DNA from 3 places in the Paenibacillus sp. MER TA 81-3 genome. Region 3 is predicted to be linked to each of the others. Evidence: riboswitches for the same ligand, from Rfam matches in the RefSeq annotation. Region 3 holds a riboswitch; each other region holds the start of a gene.
What was found. Region 3 has a riboswitch for thiamine pyrophosphate ahead of M3650_RS08250 (ABC transporter substrate-binding protein). Riboswitches for the same ligand answer to the same signal wherever they lie in the genome.
Positions count from the first base shown of each region.

Region 1: linked by a shared signal. The riboswitch ahead of M3650_RS15250 (thiamine phosphate synthase) and the one ahead of M3650_RS08250 (ABC transporter substrate-binding protein) in region 3 are both predicted to bind thiamine pyrophosphate.
Region 2: linked by a shared signal. The riboswitch ahead of thiC (phosphomethylpyrimidine synthase ThiC) and the one ahead of M3650_RS08250 (ABC transporter substrate-binding protein) in region 3 are both predicted to bind thiamine pyrophosphate.

Region 1 is NZ_JAMAWB010000009.1:227,004-230,283, reverse strand. It holds gene M3650_RS15255 (hypothetical protein) at 1-632, shown strand, start outside; TPP riboswitch at 711-816, shown strand; gene M3650_RS15250 (thiamine phosphate synthase) at 1,151-1,786, shown strand; gene thiO (glycine oxidase ThiO) at 1,816-3,015, shown strand; gene thiS (sulfur carrier protein ThiS) at 3,031-3,234, shown strand; gene M3650_RS15235 (thiazole synthase) at 3,234-3,280, shown strand, end outside.
Region 2 is NZ_JAMAWB010000020.1:44,568-47,847, forward strand. It holds gene paaX (phenylacetic acid degradation operon negative regulatory protein PaaX) at 122-958, shown strand; TPP riboswitch at 1,246-1,359, shown strand; gene thiC (phosphomethylpyrimidine synthase ThiC) at 1,741-3,280, shown strand, end outside.
Region 3 is NZ_JAMAWB010000005.1:36,111-39,390, reverse strand. It holds gene M3650_RS08260 (ABC transporter permease) at 1-301, opposite strand, end outside; gene M3650_RS08255 (thiamine-binding protein) at 298-591, opposite strand; gene M3650_RS08250 (ABC transporter substrate-binding protein) at 660-1,721, opposite strand; TPP riboswitch at 2,014-2,128, opposite strand; gene M3650_RS08245 (hypothetical protein) at 2,274-2,507, shown strand; gene M3650_RS08240 (hypothetical protein) at 2,709-3,020, opposite strand.

The DNA of each region.
Region 1 (3,280 bases), on a different contig from region 3:
TTGGGTCGCAACACGATGTCGTTAAGCGCAATGTTGTACTGGACGCCCGATTGCGCAACATGAATGCACAATCCATTGTCGACACAGCCGCAGCCTATTACAACCTGCACGGAAGTCAGATGACAAAGAGCCAACAGGTCTTCATTAGGGAATGGGTGCAGCGGGCCAAGAAGGAAACTAATATTGGCGGATACCATTTGATTGGTTTGCCGAAAGAGCTGCGCACTTTTCTGGGACCGCTCGCCATTCCGCAAGGAGTCAATCCGTCACGAGCCTTCGCGTCGATTCAGCAATGGTACGGTGAGTATAACTTGCCATCCAAATTATATATCGTGCCGGAAGGTTATGATCTGAGCCGTCAGTTTCATTTTGATGACAAAGCTCCGTTCTTCTTACGGAACGGTTATCTGATAGTCAACTTTAACATCGAGACCATCCGGAATGGAGAGTTGAATCTTCCGCACCTGCAATATATTGATGCTCCATTAACGAATCAATGGAAGCGTGAAGGTTTTAACTATGAATTTACAGATCCTTATGGAATCACATTCCGCCTTCTTGACGGAGACGTGTTATTCTATCATGCGGACCGAGCTTCTACAGATGATTTCGGAGTAACGGGAACACATTAAGGACATAAAGGAAGAAGTTCTTTCCAATTGTTATGTTTCATGTTACACTAACGTTGCATTGCACATCATGAATATTGCATCCATCACTAGGGGTGCCGTGATTCGGCTGAGATGAAGCGCAGGCTTCGGACCCTAAACACCTGATCTGGGTTATACCAGCGTAGGGAAGTGTGGATTGATTGGGTCATCCTTGCTCATGACTGGTTACATAAGGCTTGAGAATCGTGTAAGTCTTGGCTTGCTCAGCAGTAGATATATGCTAGAGGTGCTATTGCAGCACAATCCGCGATTTTTTGTTCGCGGCATTCTCTGGAGGATATATTGTTTTTGAATGCTTGGCATGGCACTTGAACACGCACGCCTTTCTCCTTTCACCGGTACATCTAGCTCGGTTCCTACTTTCAATCAAAGCCACTCTCTGCGGGAGAGTGGCTTTTTATTTTGTCCTCGTGACGGATGGATGCTGCAGCACGTTAGCGATGCTCAGTCAATATCCGATCAAGAAAGGATAATTTCCTATGATAATCCCGTGGTTGCATGCGGTTACACCCGAATGCGAGTCCCTTCTGGAATGTGTCCAGATCGCGGTAGACATACATCCTTATGTCGATGCCATCCATGTTAGGCAGAAGCAGTGGACCGCGCGCATGATGTGGGACGCAGTAGAGCAGTATCGGGAAGCGGGGATTCCTCAGCATAAACTCATTGTCAACGACCGCGTGGATGTGGCTGCCGCTGCGAATTTGCGTGGCGTACAGCTGGCATACCATAGCCTGCCCCCGCATGCGGTGCGCGCCGCGTTCGCTCAGCTTCTGATGGGTGTCTCCGTGCATGACGAACGAGAAGCAAGGCAAGCAGAACAGCAAGGCGCCGATTATATCATCTATGGTCATGTCTTCCCAACAGCATGCAAGCCAGGACGGGAGCCAAAAGGGGAGGAAGCACTGAGGCGCTGCAGACAAGCGATTACGATTCCCATCGTAGCCATCGGAGGAATTACTTATGACAACATCGGAAAGGTGATCTCGGCTGGTGCTTCTGGTGTGGCGGTCATGTCCGGCATCTGGCATGACGAGCACCCTGCACTATCTGCTCGACGGTATAGAGAATCATTAATGGCTGCCGTTCAAGGCACTTCAATGCTTCGGTCATAGAGAGATACACATTTGTCCACCATTACATTGTGCGGGAGGAGAAAAAAATGTCTTATACCACTCACCAGTCGCAGACAACGGATATGCTTATTGTCGGCGGCGGCGTCATTGGTTGTGCTATCGCATACGAACTGTCCAAGCGAGGTCTGCAAGTCACTCTGCTTGAGCGCGGCCGTCTTGGGCTTGGCACGACATGTACAGCAGCGGGCATGCTGGCACCTGTCGCAGAACGTTTCAAACATAGGGGCCTCGGATCATTTGCTCGTCTAAGCCTAGATTATTTCTCTATATGGGCAGAAGAGCTGTGGGAACAGTCGCACGTTGATATTGAGCTTCGCAAGAGAGGACTGTTCATTCCTGTCGGTTCTGCTGAAGACGTGCAAGACATTCAGAATGAGTTGCAGCAGACCAATACATATTCGAATGAAGGTGGTATCGATTCAGGTGGCATCCGATGGCATCCTTCGTCACAAATGATGAAGATGGAACCGAGGTTGAGCTCTGAACTGCAGGGAGCTTTCTTCCTTACAGATGAGGGGCACGTCTCACCAACGAAATTGACATTTGCACTTGCAAGAAGTGCGGAGCGTTACGGAGCCAGAATAGTGGAAAGCCAGACAGTTACCCATATTCTACACAAGAGCGGCCGAGTCATTGGGGTGGAAACGTTAGGCCAGAGTTGGCACGCGGGCGCCGTCATTATTTGTTCCGGCTTGGAAAGCGGTATGTTGACGAGAGATTTGGGCGTTGATCTTACTTTTTATCCGGTGCAAGGGGAGCTTGCCGTCGTACGCTCTCATGCCTTACAGATGGAGTCTGTTGTTTATGGAAACGGAACTTATATCGTACCTAAAAGCGAAGGGAACATCTATATCGGTGCTACATCTCACGCGATGCGATATGACCGGACCGTGAAGGTGGGAGCGATACAGCGGCTTATAAGTCAGGCCACTTGTCTTGTTCCTGCATTGGCAGAAGCGGAATGGATACAAGCATGGGCGGGTCTGCGTCCGGCTACAACAGACGGACTGCCTTTCATCGGACCAGTGAAAGGATACGATGGCTTGTGGCTTGCTGCAGGACATTACCGCAACGGAATATTGCTCAGCGCAGCGACTGGGATCGGGTTAGCGCAATGGATAACGGACGGAGTTCAGCAGATGCCTTGGCCGGTGATGACACATTTTTCTCCGCAACGCGCCCAGGTTCGGGCCTTGGAATTCAGTTAAGGAGGCGTTACGCATATGCAGATTACTGTGAATGGTGAAGGAATGGAATTGCCTGAGAAGACAATGACGGTACAGCATCTGCTCGCTCATCTTCAAATGGAAAACCGGATCGTCGTGGTGGAGTTGAATCAGAGCATCGTGCATAAGTCGGACCATGCCAAGACGGGCTTGGCGAACGGAGACCGCGTGGAAATCGTACATTTTGTAGGAGGGGGATAATGATGAATTCTGATGAAACGAAATCGTTATGTATCGGTCCCTATCG
Region 2 (3,280 bases), on a different contig from region 3:
AGGCGTTCGGTTATCAAAACCGCTGGCACAAAGCGTTTTACTCCACAGCCTTATGTGATACAATTTGACAAGATGCAACATTTGCCAATTATAGAATGAATCGAACTAGGAGTGGGTGAACGTGAGGCCGCAATCCATGCTGTTTACCATTTACGGCGAGTACGTCCGGCATTACGGCAGTGAAATTTGGGTCGGGAGCCTGACCTGTTTAATGGGGGAATTCGGCTTGACCGAACAGGCGGTTCGGGCTGCCATCTCGCGCATGCTTCGCCAGGGGTGGCTGGAATCGCGCAAAGTAGGGAACCGCAGCTATTACTCGATGTCTCCTCGCGGAAAGAGACGTCTGGACGAGGCCGCTGCGCGCATTTACAAGCAGGAGACCGACAAGTGGAACGGCAAGTGGTGCATTGCCAGCTACAACATTCCCGAAAAGCAGCGGGGCGTGCGGGATCAGCTGCGTAAAGAGCTGGCGTGGCTCGGCTTCGGCATGTTGACGACGAGCACGTGGATTAGCCCGAACGACCTTGCCGACAAAGTCAGGGAGATCTCGGAATCGCACCACATTACCGACCATGTGGAAATTTTCCTAGCGGACCATGTCGCGTGGAGCACGCCCAGACAGTTGGTGCAGAAATGCTGGAACATCGAGGATATCAATGCCGCTTATGCGGAGTTTATCAACGAGTACATGCCGGGGTATGAAAGATTGCTGAGCATGGCGGAGAAGGGGCAGGATGTTCAGGACGGTTATTGCTTCGTGGAGAAGACCAAGCTGGTCCACAGGTACCGGAAGTTCCTGTTTATCGATCCCGATTTTCCTGAGGAGCTGCTGCCGGATGTCTGGCTCGGCAAGGAAGCGGATCAACTGTTCCAGGACTACTACGATTTGCTGCATCCGGGTTCTAGTCGTTTCTTTGAACAAGTGTACGAATGCTCTCCCGATGCGCTGCCAGGTTGATCCAGCAAGTAGGCTTCGGCGGAGGAACTCCCCGTTACAGGAGAAAGGTATCGAAGTAAGCTTAAGCGCGCGGTGTGCTGTGCACTTTTTCGTGGGCTTTTGTAAACTCTTACTTCCGTGCTTTAAAGTGAGCTTGCGTTGTGAGGCAGGCAATCGGATTAAGCCTGTTTTAGAGGCTGTTACGAAAGTCCCTTTTACTCAGGGGAGTGAATTATACGTTGCCAAAATTTACGCAATCCTGTATTGTAAGGGTGTGGCAGTGAAATATTGCCAATTATGACTTACATAAGCGTTACTAGGGGAGCCCTGAGCGTGGGCTGAGACAAGGTCGCGATTAAGACTTTAAACCCTTTGCACCTGATCTGGATTATACCAGCGTAGGGAAGTAATCGGCACAGCAGAGATGCTTAGGCTTGCTTTAATATAAAGCTTGCCTGCGCAACACTCATTCTACAGGAAAGCCGGTTCCTTTCGGGACCGGCTTGTTTTGCGTCTGCATGACGGAATTCATGTTATTAATGACGTACAACCTGCCCCTTTGTATAGGAGCTGATCCCTTCATCATAAGCAATCTCTTCATGCGTGGTTCCTTTTTACGCTTTTCGACTATACCTGACAGGATGCAATTCTGCTGCAATTTGCAGACAAGGGGACGTGGCTCCACGACAAAGCTGTTGTCCAGCCGCTTCTCAGCCTACTAACGCCCGCTGGAAAATGACTAGCAAGGACTCCCGGCAGCGCTTGAACGGTGTAAGCAGTTCATTCCAAGGAGGAATCATGTCATGTCTCATACGTTACATCCCCATTCAGCGCAAGCTGAGCCGCGCGTGTTATGCGCGCCGTTTCCGAATAGCCGGAAAGTGTACACACAAGGATCGCGTCCCGATATGCTCGTTCCGGAACGGGAGATTACGCTGGCTTCGACAGAAACGCCGACCGGTATAGAGCATCATGATCCGCTGCGCGTCTACGATACGAGCGGTCCGTACACGGACGCCGCGTATTCGGTAGACATTCGCCGCGGTTTGCCGCCGCTGCGCAATGCCTGGGTGCTTGAACGAGGCGATGTCGATGCGTACAGCGGACGACATGTGCAGCCGGAAGATAATGGCTTTCGGACACCTGAAGCAGTTCACGTGGCAGGAGCCGAAATCTTCCCGCAGGCAGGACGTCAGCCGCTGCAGGCGCACTCCGGCCGCAACGTGACGCAAATGCATTACGCAAGGCGCGGCATCATAACCCCTGAGATGGAGTTCGCCGCTATCCGCGAAGGCGTGTCGCCGGAACTTGTGCGGGATGAGATTGCGCGCGGGCGGGCGATTTTACCCGCAAACATCAATCATCCAGAATGCGAGCCGATGCTCATCGGCAGTAAGTTCCACGTGAAGATTAACGCCAATATCGGCAACTCCGCCGTCGCTTCTTCCATTGACGAGGAAGTGGAGAAAATGACGTGGGCCATTCGTTGGGGAGCCGACACGATAATGGATTTGTCCACCGGCAAAAACATTCATACGACGCGGGAATGGATTATTCGCAACAGTCCGGTGCCAGTAGGAACAGTGCCGATTTATCAGGCGTTGGAGAAGGTGGGCGGTCAAGCGGAGGAGCTGTCATGGGACATATATCGCGATACGCTCATTGAGCAGGCGGAGCAGGGCGTCGATTACTTCACGATTCATGCGGGCGTGCTGCTGCGTTATATTCCGCTGACGGCCAAGCGTATGACCGGCATCGTTTCCCGTGGCGGCTCGATTATGGCGGCCTGGTGCTTGGCACATCATCAGGAGAATTTCTTGTACACGCACTTTGAGGAAATATGCGAAATTATGAAGGCGTACGATGTGTCGTTCTCTTTGGGCGATGGCTTGCGGCCGGGCAGTATATACGATGCGAACGATGAAGCGCAATTCGCCGAGCTGCGCACGCTGGGCGAGCTGACGAATATCGCCTGGAAGCACGATGTGCAGGTGATGATTGAAGGGCCAGGCCACGTGCCGATGCACAAGATTAAGGAGAACGTCGACATTCAAATGGAAATTTGCAAAGAGGCACCGTTCTATACGCTTGGACCGCTAACGACGGATATTGCACCGGGATATGATCATATTACGTCGGCTATCGGCGCGGCCATGATCGGTTGGTTCGGCACGTCGATGCTCTGTTATGTCACGCCGAAGGAGCACCTTGGGCTGCCGAATAAGAACGATGTGCGCGAAGGTGTCGTCACATATAAGATAGCGGCGCATGCCGCGGATCTGGCCAAGGGGCATCCGCGCGCGCAGAAGCGTGATGATGCGCTGTCCAAAGCGAGATTCGAGT
Region 3 (3,280 bases):
GGCTTACGATGACCAACGGATAAATGGCGTCTTTGAGCCAGGGAATCGGATGAAGCAGAAACGCGAGCAGAAGCCCTACAGCTGCCCCGACTCCGAACCCTATGATAGTTAGCTTCAGCGTTGCAAGCGTATGCACCAGGAGGGCGCTCCCGTTGTCAGACGCTTCCTTCACGATATCGAGCGGGCTCGGCAGCATCCATTTTTCTACGCCGGACACCATGACCCCGACTTGCCATAATAAGATAAATAGCAGGAACGCCGCTATGGGCGGTCCTGCCTTTGCGAGACGGCGTCGGTTCATGGCCGGTATTTCACCGTCAATTCATCCATCGTAATGCCAGAAGGCATGTACAAAATTTTGACCTGGGAAATGACGTTCAAACTACCCAATTCGATCATCGCTTCGTTCATCCGTTCAATGACCTGCATCAATTCACTCAGTTCGCCTTCCATCGTCGTTTCCAGCGGTCCCACTTGATACTTCACGCCTGAGGCTTGAATGACTTCGATCGCACGGTCCACGTAAGGGATCACATTTTCCCCATTCTTCGTCTTCGGAATAATTTGAATGCTCACTAAGCTGTTCACCATTTTATTTCTCCTCCTTAGTCAAGTCTCCTATCCGTTCTGCACATTCCCTTCTCGTGTCCTTCTGAATGTTAAGCCGAAGGAAGGAAATCGTTCGTGTACGCTTTATCGATATCAATCGCTTTTTCCATCAGCTTGTGGTCGAGCAGCCAGTTCATGTAGTTATCCCACACTTCCCGCTTCTGCTCGCCCCAACGTGCCGCATCATCCTGATATTTCGAGCTGAGCCATTTCTGGCTTGCCACAACCAAATCTTTATCCAAGTCCGGAACGGCCTTCAAAAAAAGATCGGCTGCATCCTCCGGCTTGTCGATCGCGTATTGATAGCCTTTGGAGGTTGCGCGCATAAATGCTTTTATAAGTTCAGGATCCTCTTGAATCAGCTTTTCATTCGTCGCAATGACCGGAGTATAGTAATCTAATTTATCCGAGTATTGATTAACATACATCATATCTATCGGCTCATTGCGCAGCTCGGCTTCGATGCCCGTCCAGGCGTAGAAAATCCACGCGAAGTCGATATCCTTCTTTACGGCCGTAAAGAAATCCGCCGAACCCATGTTGACGTTCTTGATTTTGTCATAGTCCGCGCCTTCCTTCTCCATAAGAGAACGGATTACCATCTCTTCCACAGGAGAGCCCCAGCCCCCGTATGTTTTGCCTTCGAAATCCTTCGGCGTCTTAATATTTTTGTCCTTCGGCGCTGCGAAGCCTGACGTATTGTGCTGAATGATGGCGGCAATGGACACAATCGGCACGTTCTGTACGCGCGCAAGTGTAATGCCCTCTTGAATGCTGATGCCGAACTGCGCCTCGCCGGAAGCGATCATCGCATCGGCTCCGCCGGTGCCCGGTTGGATAATCTCCACATTCAAGCCTTCCTCTTCATAGAAGCCCTGCTCCTTCGCAACATAGAGGCCGGTATGGTTCGTATTCGGAGTCCACTCCAGCACCACCTTGACGTCCTTCTTCTCCTTCGGCTGCTCCGTGTCCTGATCTTGAGCACCGCTTTGCGCCGCCTCATTATTTTGAGGCGCTGCCTCTTGACCCTTTCCTCCGCATGCAGCCAGCACAACAGTCATCATCATGACAAGTGCGAGCAACCATCCGCGTGCCATCCGCGTTCTTTGCATCGTCAATCCCCCGCCTTTCTATTCGTTCATAACTCTTTCGTTTCGTGCTTTTCAACGGCGTGACGACAACCAATGCATGCTATGAAAATAAAAAAAGCGCCCCTCATCGGGACGCTGTTCTGCCATTATATGCGTACATGCGAAAATGCATGGTGCGATGACCGCCATCTTCTCCTTCTTTCAAGTTAATGCTTGCCCGTCTCGCCGCTGCGTATAACCTTCGGAAGCCACTTGGCGTTCCAGAAGCGCAGCAAGTTACAGGACATCTGACAAGCATGAAACCTGATATTAGAGACGCGGTTCAACGTCTTTCCTACGCTGGCATTATCCAGATCAGGTGTAAGGGTCGGTATCTTTAATGGGATACAATCTCAGCCGGCCATATTCCAGCACCCCTAGCGTGCGTATATAGTTGTCGAAGTTTGCCGTTTCATTCGTAATTATAGTCCCCGGTCAACGTAAAGTCCAGCATTTTGGACCCGAATGAACCCCTTCGTCTACATCGTTTCTACACATTTTTCATGTACATTAATTCACAAGGAGGGATGAACAATGAAAAAGAGTGTCATCGCTATTACCGTGCTGGCCGCAGTCTTCGTCATGGGCACGGCTGCTTATGCGGCTGTGGATGATTCCGGGTTCGGGCAAATGCTCCCATGGATGAAGCAAATGCATCCATCAATGAATGACAATGAGTTGGAGCAAATGTATAACGATTGCCATGGCCGAAACGCTGAACGGACGCGCGGCATGATGCAGAACGATATTCCGGCCGAATGGAGATAGAAGCATTTTCACAGTTGTGTTAAAAGAGAAACCCAATTCCGCAGGGAGTTGGGTTTCACAATATTCTGTAGCTGCCTTAGTAATAGAAACTTTTTTTCTTGTCTCCGAAATGATATAGCCATCCAACATAAACGTAATCGAGGCCTTTCGAAGATGGGCGACCGCGTTTGAAGCAAGTTCTATGTGCTATCATACTCTCTGTCAAATAGTAAGGTATTTCGACTCTTTATCATGAACGAAATGTTCCGTTCGTACAGTGGCGCGTTCAGACTGATGGGGAATCGCTTCATCCGACACTTTGCTCCATTCTTCCCAACCTTCAGGGGGCGGGCATTCCATCGGGGTTTCATCCGGCACTTTGCTCCGTTCTCCCCACCCTTCAGGGGACGGGCATTCCATCGGGGTTTCATCCGACACTTTGCTCCGTTCTCCCCAACCTTCAGGGGACGGGCATTCCATCGGGGCCTCATCCGACACTTTGCTCCGTTCTCCCCATCCTTCAGGGGCGGGCATTCCATCGGGGTTTCATCCGACACTTTGCTCCATTCTCCCCATCCTTCAGGGGACGGGCATTCCATCGGGGCCTCATCCGACACTTTGCTCCGTTCTCCCCATCCTTCAGGGGGCGGGCATTCCATCGGGGCCTCATCCGACACTTTGCTCCGTTCTCCCCATCCCTCAGGGGGCGGGCATTCCATCGGGGCCTCATCCGACACTTTGTTCCGTTCTCCCCATCCTTCAGGGGGCGGGCATTCCATGGGAGCTTCATCCGA